3 regions of the Pseudalkalibacillus sp. JSM 102089 genome follow, and region 3 is predicted to be linked to each of the others. Evidence: a T-box and tRNA genes for the amino acid it is inferred to sense, from the RefSeq annotation. Region 3 holds a T-box; the other regions hold tRNA genes.
What was found. The T-box of region 3 lies ahead of leuS (leucine--tRNA ligase). A T-box ahead of a tRNA ligase gene usually reads a tRNA of that ligase, here a tRNA-Leu.
Positions count from the first base shown of each region.

Region 1 (4,207 bases), on a different contig from region 3:
TCGTTTCACTAAAGCTTGAGGAAGATGTAAACCCGAAAGAAATAACCGGGAATTATCTTGAGCCAAAGGAATTTATGGAAGCATTAGAAGATGATGATGTAATTGTTATCGATGCACGAAATGACTATGAGTACGATATTGGTCATTTTCGCAATGCAATTCGTCCTGATATAAAGGCTTTTCGAGATCTTCCGGACTGGATTGAACAAAATCTTTCGGACCAAAAAGATAAGAAAGTATTAACTTATTGTACAGGTGGAATTCGCTGTGAGAAATTTTCTGGTTACTTAATGAAAAAAGGTTTTTCCGACGTTTCACAGCTTCATGGAGGAATTGTAACGTATGGTAAAGACCCGGAGGTACAGGGGAAATATTTTGATGGCAAGTGCTTTGTATTTGATGATCGTCTTGCTGTTAATGTAAACCGTACCGATGAAGATACAGTTGTAGGGAAATGCTACCATTGTGAGGATCCAGCAGATACTTATATCAATTGTGCTAATGTACAGTGTGACAAGCTTCATATCGTCTGTGATTCTTGCAAAGAGGAGTATAACCATTATTGTTCTTCTGCATGTGAAGAAGAAGTTCGTATGATCCAATCGTAACGCAGCGGCTAACGCTGCGTTTTTTCTTACATTGAAACAAGAGAGGAGGCGCGTTAAGATGTGCTTAATTGCTGTAGCTCAAAATGTTCATCCTACATACCCATTTATACTCGTAGCCAACCGAGATGAATTCTACGAGCGTCCAACAAAACCTGCGAACTATTGGAGAGATGTACCAGAACTACTTGCGGGGCGTGATTTAAAGGCTATGGGAACATGGCTAGGGGTTACAACAAACGGAAGAATTGCAGCCCTTACGAACTATCGAGAAGCGAATGAGCAGCCTAAAAGTCTATCAAGGGGTGATCTAACGGCCGATTACTTACGTGATCATCAATCCCCATTATCATACTTAGAAATGGTTCGACAAAAGAAAGATCAGTACAATGGATTTAATTTAATCATAGGAGATTTTAAGAGCCTTTATTATTATTCAAATCGGCAGGATCAAATTTCAAAACTAGAGAACGGTGTTCACGCTGTTAGTAATCACTTACTGAATACGAGCTGGCCAAAGGTTGAGCAGCTTAAAGAAGAATTGAAATACTATTTAAGTGCAGAAAAGAACCTCGATCAGAATCGTCTTTTTGAAATGCTTTCTCACGCTGAGCCTGCACCTGATCATCTATTACCACAGACAGGCGTGCCGATCGAATGGGAAAGGATGCTTTCACCTGTTTTTATTAAGTCGGATCATTACGGAACGAGGGCGCAAACTGTTATTATGGTTTCACAAAATGGAGAAGTTACTTTTGTTGAGAGGTCAGGAGAAGATCAGGAAAATTACTACCAATTTAATCTTGAAGAAGCATAATTGCGCTCCAAGTGAATAAATTATGTGTTACCTGTAACTTTTGCCAATAGATCGATGGTGAAAAAAGATTCGGGTTTAACAACAGAAAAATAGGGTAATGAGAGTTATTACTTATGAGGAGGGGTTTTTTTGAAAAGAAAGCGTCACTATGTTGAAGATCAGCTTTTGCGGGAATCAAGCGACATGAAAGAGTACCGAAAATATGATTCTGAAATGGTGACTAAAAAAAGACCAATACTCCGCCAAAATAAAAAGAAAAAACCACTTATTCAAACGCCAGTATAAGCAGGGGAGAGCGCTCCCTGCTTTTTCTATGTGAAAAATGGAGTGCTTAACTATGGGGATTATTTTTTTGTGAAAAAGGGTTGTGTTTTTTTCGAGTCGGTGATAAGATAAGTCTTGTCCTTGAAAAAACACATTAAAAAAAGTGTTGACGAGACAAAAGATGATATTGTATAATAATGAAGTCGCTGTTTAACGGAGGATTAGCTCAGCTGGGAGAGCATCTGCCTTACAAGCAGAGGGTCGGCGGTTCGAGCCCGTCATCCTCCACCATTTATTTTTGATGAGTTTCATTAAATTATGCCGGCCTAGCTCAATTGGTAGAGCAACTGACTTGTAATCAGTAGGTTGGGGGTTCAAGTCCTCTGGCCGGCACCACACATGCGGGTGTGGCGGAATTGGCAGACGCGCTAGACTTAGGATCTAGTGTCTTATGACGTGGGGGTTCAAGTCCCTTCACCCGCACCATAGAATATGCGCCCGTAGCTCAATTGGATAGAGCGTCTGACTACGGATCAGAAGGTTAGGGATTCGACTTCTCTCGGGCGCACCATATTGGGGCCTTAGCTCAGCTGGGAGAGCGCCTGCCTTGCACGCAGGAGGTCAGCGGTTCGATCCCGCTAGGCTCCACCATATATATATATTCATGTTTTCGGAGGAATACCCAAGTCTGGCTGAAGGGATCGGTCTTGAAAACCGACAGGGGCTTAGTCGCCCGCGGGGGTTCGAATCCCTCTTCCTCCTCCATCTTTGCGGGTGTAGTTTAGTGGTAAAACCTCAGCCTTCCAAGCTGATGTCGTGGGTTCGATCCCCATCACCCGCTCCATTTTGTTGGCCCGTTGGTCAAGCGGTTAAGACACCGCCCTTTCACGGCGGTATCACGGGTTCGATTCCCGTACGGGTCACCAACTAAATTTTCATAAACTTTATTGGCTTAAGCATACTCAAAGAGGTGCTTTTTTTGTTGTTTTCAATTCGGTACGTCTTATCAGAATACAGCATACAGTGACTGTATAAGAGAGGGGATGGACCGAATGTATTATGAAGAACATGAGCATATTGCTTATCATTATGACAACACAGATGCCTATCGTCAGCAACCGGTAGCTCCAACATCGAGCCCACCAGCATCACCGCCTCCTAGACCACAGTCAGCACAAGCTGGAACATTTGCTGTAGATCCAGGATCAATTAGAAGGTGTATGTATCGGTTTACTTATATTTGGATGAGGGGCGGCAATTCATTTTGGTTTTGGCCAGTATATGTAGGGCGTACTTCTGTTTCGGGGTTTCGCTGGACCGGTAGAAGGTGGGTATATACAGGCATAAGTCTGAGAAGAATTGATATGTTTACTTGTTAATAGATAGGGCGCTTACATGAAGCGCTCTTTTTTAAAGGCTCTTTTCGTAGACGTTGTTGCTATAGTAGGTGAATTTTCGCTTCAATCAAGGAAGTTTAGAGTTTAATTCAACAATTGTTTCGAAAGCAACAATTTTTATAAAAGGGACTTTTAAATGAAAAGCTTCTTTAACTTAGCCAAATGAAAATTAATGAAAAATCGTCTAAACATCTGGCTTTTTTGAGAAGATCATGCGAGAATAATACTAACTATTGATCTTCGAAAGTCAGGTGCACATAATGAAATTCCCTCTTTGGATGAGAAAGTTATTTGTAGCATTTGTTGCTGTTGTTACGCTTGGAACTGTGATTCCTACTGGATATCTAGCAGATGACAAAACAGAGGCATCAGAGAATTATCAAGAAGAAAACCATCTTCTTATTGAGTCGAGGGACGAGCCTGATAAGGCGATAGAGCCTGTTGTTGATCAGTATGATTGGCCCATCATAGCTCAGGACGCTTCTTCTTCTGAACTACTGACGCATTTTGTAAGCTATGCAAGCAATCAATCTGAGCAACTCGGGCTAACAAAATTCGGTGAAACGATCTCAACTCGAGTCGGTAACGAGTATCGAGATGCAATTGTACCTAAAATGACAGAAGCGATCGCTACCTCAGTGGAAAATCTGGATGAGGATACGTTAAGGTCACTTCGTTTGACGGACAACCCTTCTGGTGGATACGGAGAACGCATTCTTCATGTGTATAATGAACAGAGCGGGGAAGACTTATTGCGTTTCCATGTGAGAAGAGATCACCCCCCACAAGATGGCTATTGGTTTAATTTTCATTACCATGCAGCGAATGATGATTTTGAAGAACATTATGAAGTAGGTAAGATTTATTGGGATAAAAACACTCCGCCTAAGTGGCTCTCGTAAGAGAGGTGCGCGGGGTGTTTTTGGTTGGAGATTAAGGGAGGATCACAACATAGATGGAACTTGTACAATGTATTAGAGATGTTTTCGAAGAAGAGCCTTTAACCGGCTCAGAGAATGTATTGAATCGTAAATTATTTAAGGAAGGTCATTTCTACCCAGTTTATAAAGATGAGCATCATAGCTGGATTACGCTTGATGATGAAGGAGAGCAGCATATTATTG
Region 1 is NZ_JBEWYW010000001.1:333,372-337,578, reverse strand. Features, by position in the region: gene ABVF21_RS01585 (rhodanese-related sulfurtransferase) at 1-608, shown strand, start outside; gene ABVF21_RS01580 (NRDE family protein) at 667-1,422, shown strand; gene ABVF21_RS01575 (hypothetical protein) at 1,552-1,707, shown strand; tRNA gene ABVF21_RS01570 (tRNA-Val) at 1,902-1,977, shown strand; tRNA gene ABVF21_RS01565 (tRNA-Thr) at 2,007-2,082, shown strand; tRNA gene ABVF21_RS01560 (tRNA-Leu) at 2,088-2,172, shown strand; tRNA gene ABVF21_RS01555 (tRNA-Arg) at 2,181-2,257, shown strand; tRNA gene ABVF21_RS01550 (tRNA-Ala) at 2,262-2,337, shown strand; tRNA gene ABVF21_RS01545 (tRNA-Ser) at 2,359-2,451, shown strand; tRNA gene ABVF21_RS01540 (tRNA-Gly) at 2,457-2,530, shown strand; tRNA gene ABVF21_RS01535 (tRNA-Glu) at 2,538-2,612, shown strand; gene ABVF21_RS01530 (transporter) at 2,739-3,065, shown strand; gene ABVF21_RS01525 (YpjP family protein) at 3,344-3,985, shown strand; gene ABVF21_RS01520 (hypothetical protein) at 4,039-4,207, shown strand, end outside.
Region 1: it has a tRNA-Leu gene. The T-box ahead of leuS (leucine--tRNA ligase) is inferred to sense a tRNA for this amino acid. The anticodon was not compared.

Region 2 (4,207 bases), on a different contig from region 3:
TTCCGATAAGTGATGATCTACCGAAAGACGAGGTAGCTTCATTTCAAATGTAGACCCTTTCCCTTCTTCACTCTCAATTAATAACTCTCCTCCGTGTTGTTCTATAATCTTCAAACACACTGATAACCCTAGCCCAGTACCACTCTCTTTTGTTGTAAAAAATGGTTCCCCTAGTCGATCAATATCTTCTTTAGAAATGCCTGCTCCATTGTCGGTAATCCTCACAGATATAAACATCTCTTGAACATCCATACTCAAATGAAGATATTTCGATTGTTCCATATGACTCATTGCTTCAATAGCGTTTTTCATGAGATTAATGCATACTTGCTTCATTTCGTTAGGGTTAGCAAAAACAACCGCTTCTTCATCCCCAAAACTCGTTTGTAATGTCACATCGTTCAATAGAGCATTAGACTCAATCAAGGCCGAGACCTGCTTTAATAAACTTTTCATTTCAACATTCGTAAATAACGTACTATGCGGCTTTGCTAGTGTTAGAAGTTCACTTAGCACTAATTCGATACGTGATATTTCTGAAAAGATTATTTCAAAATACGGCATAGTGGATTCCTTCTTCTCAAGCAGTTGAAGAAATCCTTTTACTGATGTTAGAGGATTCCGAACTTCATGAGCAATGCCAGCGGCAAGCTGTGCAGCTGATGCTAACTTTTCAGATTTAACCGCAAGGGCTTCATTTGTTTTAAGCAATCGCTCTTCTGATTGCTTTCTAAAGGTTTTATCCTTAATCGTTCCGGTCATTCCTTCAAATCTTCCTTTAGAGCTATATTCGTATTTAATAAAGACCTCACACCAGACGAATCCCCCGCCTTTTTTCTGAACCCTGAATTCAAATACTTTAGAATTACTGGCGCCATCCTGGAATCGAAATAATTCTTTATGTAAATTCAGCCGATCATCTGGATGTATATAAGATAAGCTGTATGTGCCTAATGAATCCTGAACGTCGTAACCAGTTAACTCTCCCCACGCTTGATTCAACCAGATCCAACTACCATCTATTCCAGTTTGAAAAACAACTTCGTTTAAGCTGTTTATGACACTATTATAATTTTCTGATAGTTTACGATATTTTTCCTCACTATCTTTTAATTTGGACAGAAGTATGACAGAGCGATCATAATATGACGAGTACCACCAAACAATTACCATAACTGAGATCGTAAAGAATATGTCCATTAACCAATTGATTTTAATTTCATTAACAGAATAAAGCCAATAATCCCATAATAAAATCGCTATAAAAAACGTTACAACAGATATAATTCTTCCTTTATATCGCTTCATTTCGTCACCATTTCCTAAGTGATTTATTAATTACTAGTTTATTGGAAATGGAGCGTATGTGCAAACACACATGTGCCATTAATAGGATAAAAAAACTCCTTGAATAAGTCATCTTATTCAAGGAGTTATAAGTATGCGCCTTAGAGGATTCGAACCTCTGACCCACAGCTTAGAAGGCTGTTGCTCTATCCTACTGAGCTAAAGGCGCACGATATGAATGGTATTTCATCTCAACAAAAGTATACCATGATTAAAATCAGGTTGTGAAGTAGCTTTTAAAACTCTTCTACAATATGTAATGGAGCGGGTGATGGGGATCGAACCCACGACATCAGCTTGGAAGGCTGAGGTTTTACCACTAAACTACACCCGCAAAATGGCTGGGCTAGCTGGATTCGAACCAACGCATGACGGAATCAAAATCCGTTGCCTTACCGCTTGGCTATAGCCCAATCATGGTGGAGGGGGACGGATTCGAACCGCCGAACCCTGAGGGAGCGGATTTACAGTCCGCCGCGTTTAGCCACTTCGCTACCCCTCCATGATGAAATTGTAATATGGTAGCGGCGGAGGGGATCGAACCCCCGACCTCACGGGTATGAACCGTACGCTCTAGCCAGCTGAGCTACACCGCCACTTAAATTATGTATGGTGCGCCCGAGAGAAGTCGAATCCCTAACCTTCTGATCCGTAGTCAGACGCTCTATCCAATTGAGCTACGGGCGCAAAATATATGGTGCGGGTGAAGGGACTTGAACCCCCACGTCGTAAGACACTAGATCCTAAGTCTAGCGCGTCTGCCAATTCCGCCACACCCGCATATGTTGTGTATCAGCGACGTTTAATAATATACCATTGAACCATTTGAAATGTCAATCATTATTCTAAAAAAATGTAGAAAGTTTCTTTTGAAGAGAGTGAAAGCGTTGACATGCTCTTCTCCCTCTCATACGATAAGTTGTAGAAAAGGAGCTGTTACATATGAGTTTATCACAGTCCATTACAGGCGCAAAAGAATTCGACAAGAAAGACCCTTTAGCCCATTTTCGTGATAAGTTTTACTTAAATCCAAATACGCTATATTTCGATGGTAATTCACTTGGTCTACTATCAAAGAATGCAGAAGCCTCCCTTCTTCGATCTCTTGATGACTGGAAGCAACACGGAATTGATGGCTGGTCTGATGGTAAGCAGCCCTGGTTTTATATGGCAGAAAACATCGGTGAGATGACATCAACGCTAATCGGTTCACATGCTTCTGAAACAATTACTACCGGTTCAATTACAACTAACCTTCATCAAATGCTCGCTACTTTTTTTAAACCTTCAGGAAACAAAACAAAAATACTAGCCGATTCTTTAACATTTCCATCTGACATTTACGCTATTCAAAGTCAGCTTGAACTCCATGGATTATTCCCAGAAACTAATTTAATACAAGTTCAGAGCCGTGACGGAAGAACAATCCTAGAAGAGGATATCATTGAGGCCATCGATGATACTGTAGCCCTTATTCTCCTCCCTTCCGTACTTTATCGGAGTGGACAATTACTAAATATAGAAAAAATCACACAAGCAGCCCATTCTAAAGGGGTAATCATTGGCTTTGACCTGGCTCATTCAATCGGAGCCATTCCTCATAAACTTCACGACTGGAACGTTGACTTCGCGGTTTGGTGTACATACAAGTACTTAAATAGCGGCCCTGGTGGTGTAGGTGGACTTTTTGTGCACGAAAATCACCTAGGCAGACGACCCGGCCTTGCTGGATGGTTCAGTTCCAAGAAAGAAATGCAATTCGATATGAGTCATACGCTTACTCATGCTGAAACCGCCGGCGCATTTCAAATAGGCACTCCCCACATTTTTAGTATGGCTCCTTTAATAGGAGCTCTGGAATTGATGAACGAAGCTGGCATAGATGCGATTCGAGAAAAATCATTGTCTCTTACCAACTATTTAATGTGTCTTATTAAAGAAAATCTTGCTGAAGATGGTTTTACGATCACTAATCCATCAGAAGATGATCGACGGGGTGGGCATATTTGCCTCGAGCACGATGAAGCTGCTCGAATTTGCAAAGCGCTAAAACAAAAAGGCGTCATTCCAGATTTCCGCTCACCAAACGTCATTCGCCTAGCACCAATTGCTCTCTATACATCATTTGAAGATGTCTATCATGTTGTCCAAATTCTAAAGAGTATTATGATTGAAAAAACGTATCAGCAGTTTTCTAACGAGCGAAACGTTATCGCTTAAGTGAGTATAATTTGGTTTTTCTCCATTCATACTATGTGAAATGAAGGAGGGAAACAGGATGACTCAGCTGAACGAACTTGAACTTCAAAATCTGCGTCACATGATCGGCGGGCATGAAACACTCGCAAACAAACTTGATTCCTATGCCCAATCTTGTACTTGTCCGCAGCTTAAGCAAATGCTTCAAAAGGATGCACAAGAAGCACGCAACACACAACAACAATTAATCGGCTTCTTAAGTTAAGGAGGGATTTTATGAATGAGAAAGATATGGTAAATGATTATTTATCCGTATTGAACAGCAGCTTAAGTAATTACGGGAGCGTCATTTCTCAAGCTGACAATCCACAACTTCGTCAGGCTCTTCAACAAATTAGAAATACCGATGAGCAGCGACAATATAACCTTTATCAATACGCTAAACAAAAAGGGTATTATCAGCCAGCCGCCCCAGCACAAACCAATGAAATTCAACAAGTTAAAAACCAACTAACAGCTCCGCAGCAACAACAGAATAATCAGCCGCCCCAGGTCCATTAATCCAGAGCCGGTGAAAACCGGCTCTGTGTCTTTATGCTCATTTTTTCATAATTTTGTAAATAGCGTTTCACCCTCCCTTTATATGGATAATTAAATGAGT
Region 2 is NZ_JBEWYW010000013.1:33,855-38,061, forward strand. Features, by position in the region: gene ABVF21_RS19665 (ATP-binding protein) at 1-1,308, opposite strand, end outside; tRNA gene ABVF21_RS19670 (tRNA-Arg) at 1,443-1,516, opposite strand; tRNA gene ABVF21_RS19675 (tRNA-Gly) at 1,608-1,681, opposite strand; tRNA gene ABVF21_RS19680 (tRNA-Gln) at 1,686-1,760, opposite strand; tRNA gene ABVF21_RS19685 (tRNA-Tyr) at 1,765-1,849, opposite strand; tRNA gene ABVF21_RS19690 (tRNA-Met) at 1,867-1,943, opposite strand; tRNA gene ABVF21_RS19695 (tRNA-Arg) at 1,958-2,034, opposite strand; tRNA gene ABVF21_RS19700 (tRNA-Leu) at 2,043-2,127, opposite strand; gene kynU (kynureninase) at 2,290-3,567, shown strand; gene ABVF21_RS19710 (hypothetical protein) at 3,626-3,811, shown strand; gene ABVF21_RS19715 (spore coat protein) at 3,823-4,107, shown strand.
Region 2: it has a tRNA-Leu gene. The T-box ahead of leuS (leucine--tRNA ligase) is inferred to sense a tRNA for this amino acid. The anticodon was not compared.

Region 3 (4,207 bases):
GCATATGCGAGTGTATCCTCATGTCCAAGCGCACTCCACAGCTCTTCAGCAAGGTGTGGTGCGATTGGAGATAGCAACTTCACAAAGCCCTCCATTAATGTAACGGAAACTGACTCCTGCTTATATGCTTCATTCACAAATACCATCATTTGTGAAATAGCAGTATTAAAGCGTAAGCCTTCCATATCCTCTGTTACTTTCTTAACCGTTTCATGGTAGACGCGTTCCATTTCTTCTCCTGAATTTTCTTCAGAAATAGAAGACTTTGTTAGATCCCCTTCACCAAATAAGCGCCACACACGATCAAGGAAACGGCGCGCGCCATCTAGACCATTGTTAGACCATGCAATAGAACCCTCGAACGGTCCCATAAACATTTCATATAGACGTAGCGTGTCAGCACCGTGGCTTTCGACAATTTCATCTGGGTTAACAACATTCCCTTTTGATTTACTCATTTTCTCGTTGTTCTCACCAAGGATCATTCCTTGATTTCGGAGACGTTGGAATGGTTCTTTTGTTGGCACAACACCGATATCATAAAGAACTTTATGCCAGAAACGAGCATATAACAAGTGAAGAACCGCATGTTCCGCACCGCCGATATACATATCAACAGGCAACCACTCATCGAGTTTTTTCGGGTCAGCTAGCATTTCATCGTTATCCGGATCAATGTAGCGAAGGTAATACCAACAGCTTCCAGCCCATTGCGGCATTGTGTTTGTTTCACGTCGGCCCTTCATTCCCGTTTTAGGATCAACTACGTTCAACCAATCCTCAATATTAGCTAAAGGAGATTCGCCAGTTCCTGACGGTTTAATTTCCGTTGTTTCAGGAAGAACAACAGGAAGCTCTTCTTTCGGGACAGCAGACATTGTGCCATCCTCCCAATGAATAATTGGAATTGGCTCGCCCCAATAACGCTGTCGACTGAATAGCCAGTCGCGAAGACGATACGTCGTTTTTTTCGTTCCTTTTCCTTTTTCCTCTAGCCATTCTATGCTTTTCGTAATTGCTTCTACTTTCTCAAGGTCGTTTAAGAAGTCAGAGTTCACATGCTTTCCGTCTTCTGTATAAGCTTCCTTGGATACATCTCCTCCAGCAACGACTTCTTTAATAGGAAGATTAAATGTAGTAGCGAACTCATAATCGCGCTCATCGTGAGCTGGAACTGCCATAATAGCTCCTGTTCCATAGCTCATAAGAACGTAATCTGCTACCCAAATTGGAAGCTTCTCATTATTGATTGGATTAATGGCATATGCGCCAGTAAACTCGCCAGTCTTCTCTTTTGATAACTCTGTACGCTCAAGGTCACTCTTAGTTTGTACTTTTGATCGGTAGCTTTCAACTTTTGAGATTTGTTCACTAGTAGAAATTTTGTCAACGAAAGGATGCTCAGGTGCAAGGACCATATACGTTGCTCCAAAAAGTGTATCAGGACGCGTCGTAAACACATCGATCGATTCATCATGACCGTCAATCATGAATGTTACTTCGGCACCTTCAGATTTCCCAATCCAGTTACGCTGCATTTCTTTAATGCTGTCAGACCAGTCAAGCTCTTCAAGGTCTTCAAGTAAACGATCCGCATACTCTGTAATTTTAAGAACCCATTGCTTCATTGGTTTACGAACAACCGGGTGGCCGCCACGTTCACTTTTACCGTCGATCACTTCTTCATTCGCAAGAACCGTTCCAAGTGCTGGACACCAGTTAACAGCCACTTCATCTACGTAAGCAAGTCCTTTTTCGTAAAGCTTTGTGAAAATCCACTGTGTCCATTTATAGTATTGTGGATCTGTTGTATTAACTTCTCTATCCCAATCATAAGAAAAACCTAACTCTTTAATTTGACGACGGAATGTGTCAATATTCTTTTGAGTAAAATCTCGTGGATTATTTCCTGTATCAAGAGCATACTGCTCTGCCGGAAGTCCAAATGCGTCCCAGCCGATTGGGTGAAGAACATTATATCCCTGCATTCGTTTCATACGTGAAAGGATATCCGTAGCTGTATACCCTTCAGGGTGCCCAACATGTAGCCCAGCCCCTGATGGGTATGGGAACATATCAAGAATATAAATTTTTTCACCATTAGCATCGTTTTCTGTCTTAAAAGTCTTGTTTGTTTCCCAGAAGTGTTGCCACTTCTTCTCAATTGTTTTGTGATCAAATGCCATTGTCACTCTCTCCTTCCAGTCCTTGCAAAAAAATAAAAAAACCTCCCGTCCCCGTTGTTCATCAACAGGGACGAGAGGTTGAGAATCTAATATTCACAATCACCCGCGGTACCACCCGGCTTAGTGCTAGAAACAGCACTCACTTAAGGCCTTTAACGCAGGCATACGGGCAACCTTACTCTATTCAGGCTTCCGATTCAAAGGTGAGTTCACAAATCTCCTATGTTAACTTCCACCAGCCGTTAACTCTCTAGCAATAGAATTTTTGTTACTATTCCTTATCATTATCTTTGGATTCACTAGTTACGTATATAATTTGTATTGTATGAATACTTGTGAGAAATGTCAAGAACATTATCAGAATAGACGTTTTTTTCGTAATCTATACATCAGCTGTCCGTATATTCGATGAATTAGTATGTGTGCCAAAAGAACAATCTCAATTAATACAGTAAGGTGCTGTCTCAATAAAAAGAAACGCACCCTGATTGGGTACGTTATCATTTACGATACTTTTTTTGACTAGCCGAATCATCTTTGGAATGCGGCTTATCTTTTTCTTCTTTTTGTTCTTCTTTTAAATCTTCTAATGGAATCGCATCGACATTCATTTCTGAAGTATCCTCGTCGAGCTGATTCTTTTCCTTATCTGGTAATTGCTCGGGATTATTAGTTTCGCCTTGTTTATGTGATTTTTCATGCTCTGCCATATGATCACCTCATTTTTTTGTATAGTACTCTGTACCACGATCCAGATATTCCCAAACACATAAAGATGTTAGTTGGAGTGAACGGTCGATCATGGTAAAGTCATACTTAGTTAGAAACAAACAAAAAAGCCATTCTAAACCTCGACGTCCTAATAAATTGATAGGATGCGGTAAGAAGACTCATTTAAGAAAATTTTAATTGATAGAAAGGATTACAGATCATGACTCTTCAACGTATATTACCTTTTACAAGAACGCTACTGAATTCAGTATTAACAGAAGGAGGCATTGCTATTGATGGCACTTGCGGAAACGGACATGACACTCTCTTCCTAGCTGAATCAGTAGGGAATTCAGGAAAAGTGTATGGTTTTGATATCCAACCTGAGGCGATTGAAGCTACAGAAAAAAGGCTGGCAGCAGCTAAGCAATCTGCCCAGGTGGCATTATTCCACGAGAGTCACGCTTCAATCAATAGCAAAATTGAGACGAAAGATGTAGGAAACGTTTCTGCCGCAATCTTTAACCTTGGCTACCTCCCAGGTGGAGATAAAACTATTGTGACGAAACCTGAAGAAACGATCCAAGCAGTAACAGACATCCTACATTTGCTTCGTTCAGAAGGGCTCCTTATTCTAGTCGTCTACCCAGGACACCCAGAAGGTAAAATTGAAAGTGAGAAGGTGACAGATTTCGCTTCAGATCTCGATCAGTCACAGTATCAAGTTCTAAAATACCAATTTATTAACCAAATCAATGAACCACCCTATATTCTTGCCATCAGCAAAAAATAAGAGGCTGTGCATCTGCACAGCCTCTATTCTCTATAGAATTCCCATCGTTTCGATATGTTCTCTTGTTTTCTTATTCCCTAATTTGTGTAAAAGACCATAAATCTCTTTCATATGATTATCATAATCATCATTGTTCTTATCTTCATGATAACTCATAGCTGGAACATGTGAACGATATAACGATAAGCGACTATCCTTATCTGTCAGATCAAATAGCTCACTGAGCTTGAAGATATCTTCCTCATCTGCGTCGATTTCAAAATTATAGCTCGATGCCCCTTGATCTTCCAGTATCTCGCCCGAACTTACAGCCACATAGTAACGCTTTTTCATTTTAAGAGCCCCTTTCAAAATCCTATAGGCTTCTTTTCTCACGAAAGAGCGTTTTTTATACGCTTTTACTGAGACGCTTTGTGAAGTCTTCTATAAACCCAACCATTAAAGTAGAAGAAAAGGCTCGATCTTCCCCCAATTCGAATAATTTTACGAGCAAGAGAACGGACGTCTTTCTGTTCCA
Region 3 is NZ_JBEWYW010000005.1:132,278-136,484, reverse strand. Features, by position in the region: gene leuS (leucine--tRNA ligase) at 1-2,186, opposite strand, end outside; T-box leader at 2,250-2,480, opposite strand; gene ABVF21_RS13140 (hypothetical protein) at 2,687-2,896, opposite strand; gene ABVF21_RS13135 (class I SAM-dependent methyltransferase) at 3,118-3,690, shown strand; gene ABVF21_RS13130 (hydrolase) at 3,721-4,023, opposite strand; gene ABVF21_RS13125 (tetraprenyl-beta-curcumene synthase family protein) at 4,089-4,207, opposite strand, start outside.